DNA from 2 places in the Epibacterium sp. HA2-3 genome. Region 2 is predicted to be linked to the other one. Evidence: riboswitches for the same ligand, from Rfam matches in the RefSeq annotation. Region 2 holds a riboswitch; the other holds the start of a gene.
What was found. Region 2 has a riboswitch for FMN ahead of ACZ1HH_RS11725 (DMT family transporter). Riboswitches for the same ligand answer to the same signal wherever they lie in the genome.
Positions count from the first base shown of each region.

Region 1 (5,810 bases), on a different replicon from region 2:
CCCGGATCGGCGACCGGATGTATTCCGTGGCACCCATCAACGAACCCTGGTGCGTTGGGTGGCTTTCGCATTTTCTGGGCCATCACGCGCCCGGTCTGCGCGACATCCGCGCCACCGCACGGGCCATGCACCATGTCCTGTTGTCCCATGGCCGCGCCATCGAAGTGATGCGGGGCCTTGGAATGAACAACCTCGGTGCGGTGTTCAATTTTGAATGGGCGGAGCCGCTGGATCAGAGTGCCCAAGCTCAGGCCGCGGCAGAAACCTATGATGCGATCTACAACCGCTTTTTCCTCGGCGGGGTCTTTAAAGGCGCTTATCCCGAAGCAGCCTTGCGCGGGCTCGAACCCCATTTGCCGCAGGGCTGGCAGGACGATTTCGCCACCATCACCCAAAAGGTCGATTGGTGCGGTTTGAACTATTACACTCGCAAGGTGATCGGTCCAGACAATGGCCCCTGGCCCCATTACGCAGAGCTGGTGGGCGAACTGCCCACGACCCAGATGGGGTGGGAGATTTATCCAGATGGGCTTTACAAGTTCCTGAAGCGCACAGCCGAAGACTACACCGGAGGTCTGCCGCTCATCGTGACCGAGAACGGCATGGCAAACCCGGATGTGCTTCTGGAGGGCGAGGTGCCGGACGCAGCCCGCATCGCCTACGTTGAGGCACACCTTGCGCGGGTACGCCAAGCGATTGCAGAGGGCGTCCCGGTGAAGGGTTACTTTCTGTGGTCACTTCTCGACAATTACGAATGGGCGCTCGGGTACGAGAAACGCTTTGGTCTGGTGCATGTCGACTTTGAGACGCTGAAGCGCACGCCGAAGGCCTCTTATCGTGCCTTGCAACGTGCGCTTACCGCATCCTGAACTCAAAGAAGCGCCGCACTTCTTTTTCTGAGAGGTGCGGCGCAGGCCATTTAGGCCGCGGCCTCGACCGGAGTTGGGGTAGGATCGCGGTACAGATTGGCCATCCGCGCTGCCGCCTGTGCAGCCTCGCGGCCCTTCTTCACAAAATGCGCGTGATAGAAGGTCTGGTGTTCCTCGCTCGGCTGGAAATGATGCGGCGTGAGAGATACCGACAGCACCGGCACGCCTGTCTTGAGGCCGGCCTCCATCAACCCGGACACCACCGCCTGTGCCACGAAATCATGGCGGTAGATCCCGCCATCCACGACCAGAGCAGCCGCAGCGATCGCGTCATACTCACCCGTGGCCGCAAGTTTCTGAGCCAGCAGCGGCATCTCGAACGCGCCGGGCACGTCGAAGACGTCGACGGCGGCTTCAAGCCCAAACTCGGCGAGTTGGTCTTGGAACCCGATCAATGCCTGATCCACGATATCGGCATGCCACTGCGCCTTGATGAAGGCGAATTTTGGGGATTTTGTCATAGCTATTGATCCTTTCAACATGACAGAATCCCAGAGCGCAAAAGACCACATGCACCCATCGGTACACGCAGTACATTCTCTCCCATCCGGACTATGACCGTCGGCCCCGGAATTCCACCGGATCTGCTGACCCACCCCGTAGAGGTGGCGCTCGCGGGCTATAACCGCCGGTGGGGAATTTCACCCCGCCCTGAGAATGGAAAAGAGCTAGGCAGCCTCTGCGGCATTGTCAATGCACAGGGCACGCCGAACCATCGAGCGCCCGTTAGGTCATCCGGCTGCGTTTCGTGCCAAACGTCACAAAACTGTGCCCCTATCCCGCTATTTGCTGGGCTGGAAACGTTTCCATCTCACGACTCGCAAAAGGTTCAAATGACCGACAGGACCCGCATAACCATCAAGGATGTCGCCCTCGCTGCCGGATGTGGCGTCGCAACCGCGAGTCGCGTGCTAAATAAATCCGGCCCCGCCAGCGCTGAGACCCGCGCACGTGTGGAAGATGCAGCGCGGCGCATGGGTTTTGTCTTTTCCGCGACCGGACGCGCCTTGCAAAGCCGCAAGAGCATGACCGTCGGCTGCCTTATTCCGTCGCTCGCCAACCCGGTGTTTGCGGAGGCCGTGCAGGGGGCTCAGGAAGAGTTGCGCAGCCACGGGTATCAGCTGTTGGTCGCCAGCTCCAATTACGATGACGAAACGGACAATGACATTCTCACAACTCTCCTGAGTAAGGATGTAGACGGCCTGTTGGTGACAATGGCCGCGCCACAGGAGAGTGTACCGCTCGCACAGGCTCGGGCGCGCGACATCCCCGTCTGCCTGATGTTTCACGACCCTCTGCCCGACTGGCCCAGCGCGCATGTGTCCAACGCGCAGGCCGCCGCAGAAGTCGCGCGCCAGTTTGCCCTCTACGGCCACGAGCGCACCGGATTTCTGGCGTTGCGATTTTCGACCTCGGACCGCTCACGCAACCGGTTTGACGGGTTTCGGGCGCAATGTGCCGCCCTCAATCTGGCCCCACCCAAGCTGATCGAGATCACCGAGACCGAAGCCAACACGCCCAGTATCCTTGCTCAGCGCCTCTCGAACCACCCGGATCTGACCGCGATCTTTGCCTCCAATGACTTCCTGGCAATCGCCGTGCAAAAGGCCGCGCCTTTGATGGGGCGGCATGTCCCGCAGGATTTGTCGGTTGTGGGGTTCGATGGGATCGAGGTCGGGCGTTTGCTGGATCGCTCGCTTGCCACGATCGAGACCACCCCAGAGGCAATGGGTCGCCAGGCCGCACAGACGCTTTTGACCGGACTGCAGGGCGGCGCAATGACAGAACTTGCGCCCCTGCCTTTTACTTTCCGCGCCGGGGCAACCTTGTCCGGACCCCGCGCGAAAAGCCCTGACGACGACCGGGGTGCTGCCCAGTCGCCGTCTGTTCCCCCGTTCACGTCCAACGACAAACAAGGATGAACCCATGAAACATATCGCTCTTACGGTTCTGGCTGCAACCGCTCTTGCGGCACCGCTGACCGCGTCTTTTGCATCTTCGGCGCAGGCCGAAGACGCCATCTGCTACAATTGCCCCCCGCAATGGGCGGATTGGGCGTCCATGCTGGAGGCCATCGAGACCGAGATCGGTGTCAGCCTTCCGCATGACAACAAGAACTCCGGCCAGACATTTGCACAGCTTGTGGCTGAAAAAGACAGCCCCGTGGCAGATGTGGCCTATTACGGTGTGACCACCGGCATCAAGGCGGGCAAGGAAGGTCTGGTCGAGGCGTACAAGCCCGCAGGTTTTGACGAGATCCCGGAGGGGCTCAAAGACCCCGAAGGCAAGTGGTTCGCAGTGCATTACGGCACCATCGGGTTCTTTGTGAATGTGGACGCCCTTGGCGGCGCGCCCGTCCCGCAGTGCTTTGCAGACCTGAAAAAGCCTGCCTATCAGGGAATGGTGGGTTATCTGGATCCCTCGTCGGCCTTTGTCGGATATGCCGGGGCCGTCGCCGTCAACCTTTCCTTTGGGGGCGATCTGCAAGACTTTGACCCCGCAATCGAGTATTTTTCCGAGCTGGCAGAGAACGCACCGATCGTGCCCAAGCAGACGTCTTATGCGCGGGTCGTTTCGGGAGAGATCCCGATCCTGTTTGATTACGACTTCAACGCCTATCGCGCGAAATACGAAGAAGATGGAAATTTTGAATTTGTCCTGCCCTGCGAGGGGTCGGTGCGTGTACCCTATGTCATGAGCCTCGTGGGCAATGCGCCTAACGGCGAGACCGGCAAGAAGGTTCTGGATTTCATTCTCTCTGACAAAGGGCAGGCGATCTGGACCAACGCCTATCTGCAGCCCGCGCGCCCGGTTGAGCTGCCTGCTGAGGTGGCGGAGAAATTCCTGCCCGCCAGCGATTATGCCCGTGCACAGGCTGTGAACTATGCAGAGATGGAAAAGGCGCAGGCCGGTTTTGGCGAACGCTACCTGAACGAAGTTAAATAATCCAACACCGGGAGCGCGCGTCCCTGTGTGCTCCCGGTACTTCAGGAAAGAACTCCCGTGACGGCCCGTTCCTTTGGCGTTTTATGCCTCCTTCCTCTGTTGATCTTCACGCTCGCTTTTCTCGCGCTACCCTTGGTGCGCCTTGTGCTGTCCTCCTCCGAGGGCGCAGAGGGCTGGAGCGTTTATGTCAGGATGCTGCAAACCCCGCGGTATCTCTCAGCCCTTCTGCAAACCCTTCTGGTTTCAGGCGCGGTGACTCTCGCGGCCTTGGCCGTCTCCACCACTGCAGGGCTTTTTCTGACCCGCAATCGGTTCTGGGGACGCAGTGCCCTCTTGTCGATCCTGACACTGCCCCTCGCGTTTCCCGGTGTTGTGGTCGGCTTTATGATCATCCTTCTCGGGGGTCGGCAGGGGCTGGTAAACCAGATCACCCCAAGTCACGTGGTCATTGCCTATTCCACCTTTGGGCTCTTCCTCGGCTATCTCTATTTCTCCATCCCACGGGTGCTGCTGACCGTGATGGCCGCGGCCGAGAAGATAGATCCTGCACTGGAAGAAGCCGCGCGCAGCCTTGGCGCGCCAGCCCATCGAGTGCTCTGGGATGTACTCTTGCCAGCGCTGCGCCCAGCCATGGTCGCGGCGGGGGCGATCGCCTTTGCCACCGCCATGGGGGCCTTTGGTACTGCCTTCACCTTGGCCACGGACATCGATGTCCTGCCGATGGTGATCTACACCGAGTTCACGCTATCGGCGAATTTCGCCATGGCTTCGGCGCTCTCCATCGCATTGGGCATTGTCACATGGGGAGTCCTCTTGATTGCGCGCAGCTTTTCCGGCGGCGCGATAGCTGCAGGAGGATAAGACATGCGACGACTGCCTCATCTCTTATCACTCATGGTCACGCTGCTGGCCTGCGCCTTCTTGCTGGTGCCCACGGTGCAATCGGTGCTCGCGGGGCTGACCGCCAACTACTTCCGTGGCCTTTCTTCGGGTCTTACACTCAAATGGGTGGCTGAGGTCTGGACGCTTTATGCAGACAGTATCTTTCTCTCCATCTGGCTCGCTGTCGCATGCCTTGTGATGACGCTGATCCTGGGCGTGCCCGCAGCCTATGCGCTGGCCCGAAATCCCGGCCGACTGTCGCGTATCCTGGAAGAGTTCATTTCCCTGCCGCTGGCCGTGCCGGGGCTGGCGCTCGCACTTGCGCTCTTGCAGCTCTACGGCGCGCAGCAGGGGTTTCGCGCGCATTGGAGCTTTATCCTTGTCGGGCATGTTCTTTACACCCTGCCCTTCATGGTGCGCGCGGTGCAGGCTGTGCTGGCTGCAATCGACCTCAAGACGCTTGAGGAAGGGGCGGCATCTCTTGGCGCAGGGCCGGCGCGGCGCTTTGTCGATATTGTGGTTCCCAACGCCCTGCCCGGTATTCTTGCCGGGAGCCTCACGGTCGTCACACTCTCTATCGGAGAGTTCAATCTCACATGGATGCTTCACACGCCGCTTTTAAAAACCCTGCCTGTAGGGCTTGCGGATTCCTACGCCTCGATGCGGCTGGAAATCGCCTCCGCCTATACACTGGTCTTTTTCGTGATGATCGTCCCGCTTCTGATGGCGATGCAATGGGCCTCTGCCCGCGCCCAAAGGATACTGTCATGACCCTTACCCTCTGCCGCGTTGCCAAAACCTATGGCGATGGCACCCGCGCCCTCAATCCTACTGATCTGGAAATTGATCCCGGCGAGATCATATCGCTCCTTGGCCCTTCAGGTTGCGGCAAGACCACCCTCTTGCGGCTGATTGCCGGGCTTGAAGTACCGGATAACGGTGCGAACATTCGGTTTGGCGACGAGGATGTCACCCGCCTACCCGTTGAAAAGCGCAATATCGGCATGGTGTTTCAATCCTATGCGCTGTTTCCCAACATGTCCGTGCGCGACA
Region 1 covers NZ_JBVFUL020000002.1:715,022-720,831, reverse strand. Annotated here, with positions in the region: gene ACZ1HH_RS17895 (GH1 family beta-glucosidase) at 1-869, shown strand, start outside; gene ACZ1HH_RS17890 (6,7-dimethyl-8-ribityllumazine synthase) at 920-1,390, opposite strand; FMN riboswitch at 1,461-1,592, opposite strand; gene ACZ1HH_RS17885 (LacI family DNA-binding transcriptional regulator) at 1,763-2,851, shown strand; gene ACZ1HH_RS17880 (ABC transporter substrate-binding protein) at 2,856-3,875, shown strand; gene ACZ1HH_RS17875 (ABC transporter permease) at 3,933-4,736, shown strand; gene ACZ1HH_RS17870 (ABC transporter permease) at 4,740-5,528, shown strand; gene ACZ1HH_RS17865 (ABC transporter ATP-binding protein) at 5,525-5,810, shown strand, end outside.
Region 1: it holds a riboswitch for FMN, as region 2 does, so the genes downstream of both, ACZ1HH_RS17890 (6,7-dimethyl-8-ribityllumazine synthase) here and ACZ1HH_RS11725 (DMT family transporter) in region 2, are expected to answer to the same signal.

Region 2 (5,810 bases):
GTCGGGGAACCGCGCCGCAGCGACATTGGTGCAAAATTCATTTCCAACTGAATTCGCCCCCTCTTGAAACAAGAATGACCCTTCATACATGGGATGTACCCAAGGCGCCAAAGACTGGGCCTTGGATCAATCCGCCCGTCCCGTGTTGGGAGGGCTTTATAGCAGTTATCGCTCAAAGATGAGGATGAACCATGCGTACGTTTGATTTTGCTCCGCTGCACCGTGCAACTGTCGGCTTCGACCAGATTGCCGATTTGATGGACCGGGTGATGAGCTCGGATCTCCAGCAGCCAAGCTACCCCCCATACAACATTGAAAAAACCTCGGACGATGCCTACCGCATCTCGATCGCTGTCGCGGGCTTTTCCGAAGACGAGCTGAACGTCGAGGTAAAAGAGCACGCACTGGTCGTGTCCGCGCGCAAGTCCGAAGAGAACGGCGAGCGCACTTACCTGCATCGCGGGATTGCAACCCGAGCCTTTGAGCGCCGTTTCACCCTTGCAGATCATGTGCGGGTGCAGGGCGCCAGCCACGGCGACGGCATGCTCCATATCGATCTCGTGCGAGAAGTGCCTGAAGCGCTGAAGCCGCGCCGGATCGAGATTTCCTCCGCTGCGGCGTCCAAGCCCAAGGAAATTTCGGGCTCGACCGTGAACTGATCTGACGCAGGATGCGAGTTGCGTCCTATTCCGAGGGCTCCCGGCTGGTTGGCCGGGAGCTCTTTTTATTCATGGATTTACGTTATTTACCAAGCGGTAGGTTGTCCTGCGGCAGAATGCCTGCCTTAATGGATGTATGACCCTGGCCGAGATGACATTAACCAGTACCCGCACACAGTTGATCGAAAGCGCTTGCCGCTTGTTTGCGGCACATGGGTATGCCGGGGCCTCCATCTCAGCCATCGCACAGGAACTCGGCCTCAGCAAACAGGCGCTGTTGCACCATTTTGGGAGCAAGAACGCGCTCTATGCTTTGGCGGTTGAACAGGCGGCGTCGTCGGTACTGCAACTGTTGTTTGATGCGATGGAAGATGACCGCCCGCCAGAAGAGCAACTGGAGACGTTCTTTGCAGCCTACCAATCGGCGTTGCAGGCGGATTGCGCCTCGGCCCAGATCGTGTTGCGAGAGCTTTTGGATCAGGCGCTGCCACGTGACGGGGGTACGTCTTTTGCGACCTTGTTTGAAAGCCTCGTCGCCACCGTGCAAGCCACCGAGCGCTGGGAGGGCAAAGGCGTTGCCGGGGCATTGGGCGTGGTGACGCAGCTCTTGGGAGCTGCGTCCCTGATGGGATGTACGCACGACGCCTGGGGGCGATATTACGATGCCAGCGTGCTGAGTACGGCTAAGGTTCAGGCCCGCGCCCCATTTGCCGAGATGGTCTCAGGCGTTTTGCGCGGCTGAACCCGGTTTAGCACGGGCCTCTCTATTCAGCAGATAGGCGCTTGCAACAATGATCAGCGCGGTGCCCAGCCACATGTTGCCATCCGGCAAGAACCCAAAGACAACTGCGCCCAGCCCCACGTTGAAGACCAGTTTCAGGTGATCAAAGGGTTGAAGGAACGCTGCATCTGCCAGCGTGTAGGCCCGCACCAGGCTATGCTGCGCCAGAGCTGTCAACAGTCCCGCGCCAATCACAAGCCAGATAGTGCCTTCTGGCAGTGCAAAGCCGCCACCAAGTGACAGGAGCGCATTTGCAGGGCTGAGCAGCAGCAGCAGATAGATCGTGACCGTCTCGGTGCTATCGCGCCGTGTGAGGTGCTTGGTCACAACGGAACTCGCAGCCCAAAAGGCCGCCGCAGCGACTGGCAGAAGGGCCGCGATCTGGAAGCGATCTGACCACGGGGCCAGGATCACCATGCCACCAAAGATGCCCACAACAACAGCGCCCCAGCGGTGCAAGGAAACATCTTCGCCGAGGAAAAGACCCGCGCCGATGGTGACAAAAAAGGGCGAAAGCAAGATCAAGGCAATCGCCTGCCAGATTGGCACATGGGCCAGCCCAAGCGTCCAGAGTTGCACACCGGCAACGGCCAGCACGACCCGGATCACATGGGTGATCATTTGCCGGGTCGACAGAACGGCAGTCCAGTTGCGCCAGATCCATGGGATGTAAAACAGAAGCGCGATCAGATACTGCCAGAAAGTCACCATCGGAGCAGAGGCCCCATGCAGCATCGTGGCCGATTGCAGTGCGGTGTTCACCAGCGCAAAGCAGGCTCCGGCGATGACCATGAGGCCAGCCGCCTTGAGCGGGGTAGGAAGCGATTGAGTCATCTGCGTGTTGTCCTTTCCTCGGTCCGCAATTGACCCAAGGCAAACGAATAGACCCAAAGCCCTCCTGCACATGGCGAAGGGCGCGGGTCTCTCCATTCTCTTTCATCCGGACTGTGACCGTCGGCCCCGGAATTGCGCCGGGTCTGCTGTCACCCTTGTCAAACCAAGGGCCGCTCGTGGGCTGTGACCACCGGTAGGGACTTTCACCCTGCCCTGAGAATATCGCCTCATGATGAGGCATGAACCTGATAGCGAAGCGATTGCGCAAAGAAAAGCACGCAGCTGCGAATTGCGCGCGACGTAAGATGCAAAAAAGAGGCCCCGCTAGGGACCCCTTTGCTGTGCGGCGACGTCGGCGCCATGATGGCAGGCGCCGGACAGATCGTGGGTCGGATCAGTCGACCTTGAACGACCAGAACATCGTCTCGCCAGAGCTGTCATCGACACCGTCATTGTCGGTCGACACCCAAGCGGTGCCGTCTGCCAGGATGGCCAGACCTTCAACCTTGTCGAGCACATAGCCGCCGGTGGATTTCAGGTCAGGCAGCAGGTCGCGGACCTCTTCCTTTGTCACGACAGGGAGATCGCTGCCAAGCGGGGCAGGAACCATATCCGAGAGCGCAATGCGATAGATCTTCTTGGTGACTGCGCGGTCATCATGCTGGTTGTCGCGCTCAATCACATAGACATGATCGCCATGCGCCACGATTTCCGACAGACCAACCCAGCCTGTGGCCGGCGCTGCCTTTGGATAAAGAACGGCGCCCCATTCCTTGGTATCCAGATTGTAGGAAACCAGCTTTACATGGTTTTCGGGATCGTCTTTCCACTCACGCTGCACCGCCATCCAGAGCGTGTTGCCAACCTTGGTGATGCCTTCAAAGCCAAAGCGCTTCTCGACGGACTGCAGCTCTGCGGGGATCGCGATTTCACCCTTGTTGGTTTTGATCAGGCCCTCGGCGCTGACGTGATAGATCGCGTGCGGGATCGCGCGTTCCGTGCGGCCCTCGGACGCCACATAGAAGCCGCCTTCGCCATCAAGCGTGATCCCTTCGAGGTCGAGTTTTTGCGCAGCGTCGCCATTGGCGCGATGAATGCGGATCACATCGGTGATGCGCGCTGGGGTCTGAGAGGGGTCAATCTTGAAGATCGAGGGCTGGAAGCCGTAAAAGCTATCATTGACCGCCCAGATCATACCGTCTTCATCCGCAACCATGCCGGAGATGGCGCCCCAGCCGATCAGCTCTTTGGCTCCTGCCGAGGTCAGATGAGGATATGTGGCTGCGCCATCCTGAAGCTCAAAGAGCATCACATGCGCCCGTGCGCCACCGTCTTCGAGGAGGTCTTTCTCGTTGGCTGAAACAAGAAGGCCGCGCTCGGGAATGGTCACATAGCCTTCGGGGCCGGTACCAGAGGGCAGCAACTGTGTCAGAACCGGTTTTGCCGGGTCGGTGACGTCATAGACCCCCACGACCGAGGCGCGCTCTGCCCCGACAAACACGAAAGGTGTGCCGTCAAACTCTGCGAAGGTCACAGATTCCGGTTCGACACCTTTGGCATCGGAACGTTTGTCCGGGTAGTGGCCGATCTGGATGATGGCATGCTCAAAGGAAACGCCAGAGTCATAGACCACAGAGCCGTCTTTGTGGAAGATGGTCCAACCGCGCGAACCGCCGTTGTAGTCCCCCTCGTTTGCGGTGGCAAAGTGATCTGCGTCAATCCAAGTCACAGCATCAGGTTCGCGCAGGCGCCCCTTCTGGCTTTCGTCAAAGATCAGTGCACCGCGCTCGTCGGTGGCATCAATGCCATCGAGGTCCACGGCGCCTGCGGAGAAGTGACTGAGAATCTCACCATCCCTGGACACGACGACCATGTGGTTGTTCTCTTGCAGCGTCACAACCGTCTCGTCGAGGTTGTTGATCGAGACATACTCTGGCTCCGGGTCCGATCCTGCGATCTCGGCCAGACCGGTCAGATCCACCATCTTCATGCTGGCGCAGTTCAGGCCGTCTTGCGTGGTGTTGATCATAATGAGGTTGCCTGCGGGCAATTGCGGAATGATCCCGTCATTCAGGTCTTCGTCGCGTTCGTTTTCGATTGCGATGGACAGGAAGGCGCCGTCCTTGGATTTTGCGAGGGAGTCTGGCTGACCGCCCAAATCACAGGAGGCAAGTTCCGCGCCTGTTGCGGTGTCAAAGGCCATGACTTGCCCGGAAGGCTGGGTGTAGCTCTCCGAGGTGTTGACCCCGACATATGCGATGGTACCGACCACTGCGACCGAGGTGGGCTCGCCCGGAAGGGCGATATTGCCTTTGGGCACCGGGTTGGCGGCATCGGTGATGTCGATCATCCCAAGCGCGCCCAGCGGGCTGTCGGTATAGACCAGCGTCATGCCATCGGCGGTCACGTCGATGATCTCGGGCGAGCTTTCGCGGCTCTGGTCGGCCCCTTCGGCCATGTTCTTGATGACGGGGAAAGACGCGATCCGGTTGAAGGCTTTTTCAGCCTGCGCAAAACCGGCGGTCAGCGCGAGGGCGGAGGTCAGGCACACTAGGCGCAGGGACATCGGCAGCTCCTGTAGGAATGAAATCGATGCCAAGGCCATGCCCGCGTTGTGCAAACTATTCGCAACGGTTTTTTGTATGTTTCGTGACGTCTGTGTAAGCCGGTGTTTACACAACATTGCTATCCTCGTGGACGGAAACCGGCCCTCCAAAATGTTCGAGGTGTGCGATGGGAATGGCGATACTGCGTCAGATTGAAGTGCAACTCATCAAGGTCAGCTTTAATAGGGTCTTTGCACAAAAGGCCGCGTTGGCAGAAAAGTTCTACCACCATCTGTTTCTTGAGCTACCTGACGCCGAGGCCATGTTCACCCGTGATTTCTCGCATCAAACAGAAATGTTTGCCCGCGTTCTGACCACTGGGATGCAGAGTCTCGGACGAGATCGGGACATGATGGTTCTGGTTGATGACTTGTTGCAACGACACAAGCACCTGGGGCTGACATTGGACCAGATGTATACGGCACAACGGGCGTTGCATCTGGCGTTTTGCGAGGTCATGCAAGCTGAACTCACGGCGGCCGAGGTTTCTGCCTGGGACAATGCAATTGGTCGTCTGTGTCGGGCGTTGGCGGCCGGGATCGAACCCCCAGCCGCCTGAGATTCATTTTACGGTCAAGGGGTTTAAACGGACATGCAGAGGTACTTCATTTCGAGATAGTCCTCGATGCCGTGATGGCTGCCTTCCCGTCCAAGCCCTGATTGCTTGACACCTCCAAAGGGCGCAAGCTCGGTAGAAATAATCCCGGTATTGATCCCCACAATTCCGTATTCCAGCGCCTCGGCGACCTTGTACACGCGGCTCAGATCCTTGGCATAGAAATAGGATGCAAGGCCAAAAATGGTGTCATTCGCCATCTCGATCACCTCGTCTTCGGTCTCAAACTTGAAGAGCGGCGCGAGCGGGCCAAAGGTCTCATCCTGCGCGAAAGCCATGTCCGGTGTCGCGCCAGTCACGATAGTGGGTTCAAA
Region 2 covers NZ_CM172490.1:2,507,469-2,513,278, reverse strand. Annotated here, with positions in the region: gene ACZ1HH_RS11740 (trypsin-like serine peptidase) at 1-51, shown strand, start outside; gene ACZ1HH_RS11735 (Hsp20 family protein) at 192-659, shown strand; gene ACZ1HH_RS11730 (TetR/AcrR family transcriptional regulator) at 811-1,401, shown strand; gene ACZ1HH_RS11725 (DMT family transporter) at 1,381-2,274, opposite strand; FMN riboswitch at 2,365-2,499, opposite strand; gene ACZ1HH_RS11720 (esterase-like activity of phytase family protein) at 2,669-4,840, opposite strand; gene ACZ1HH_RS11715 (globin) at 5,014-5,439, shown strand; gene ACZ1HH_RS11710 (NAD-dependent succinate-semialdehyde dehydrogenase) at 5,463-5,810, opposite strand, start outside.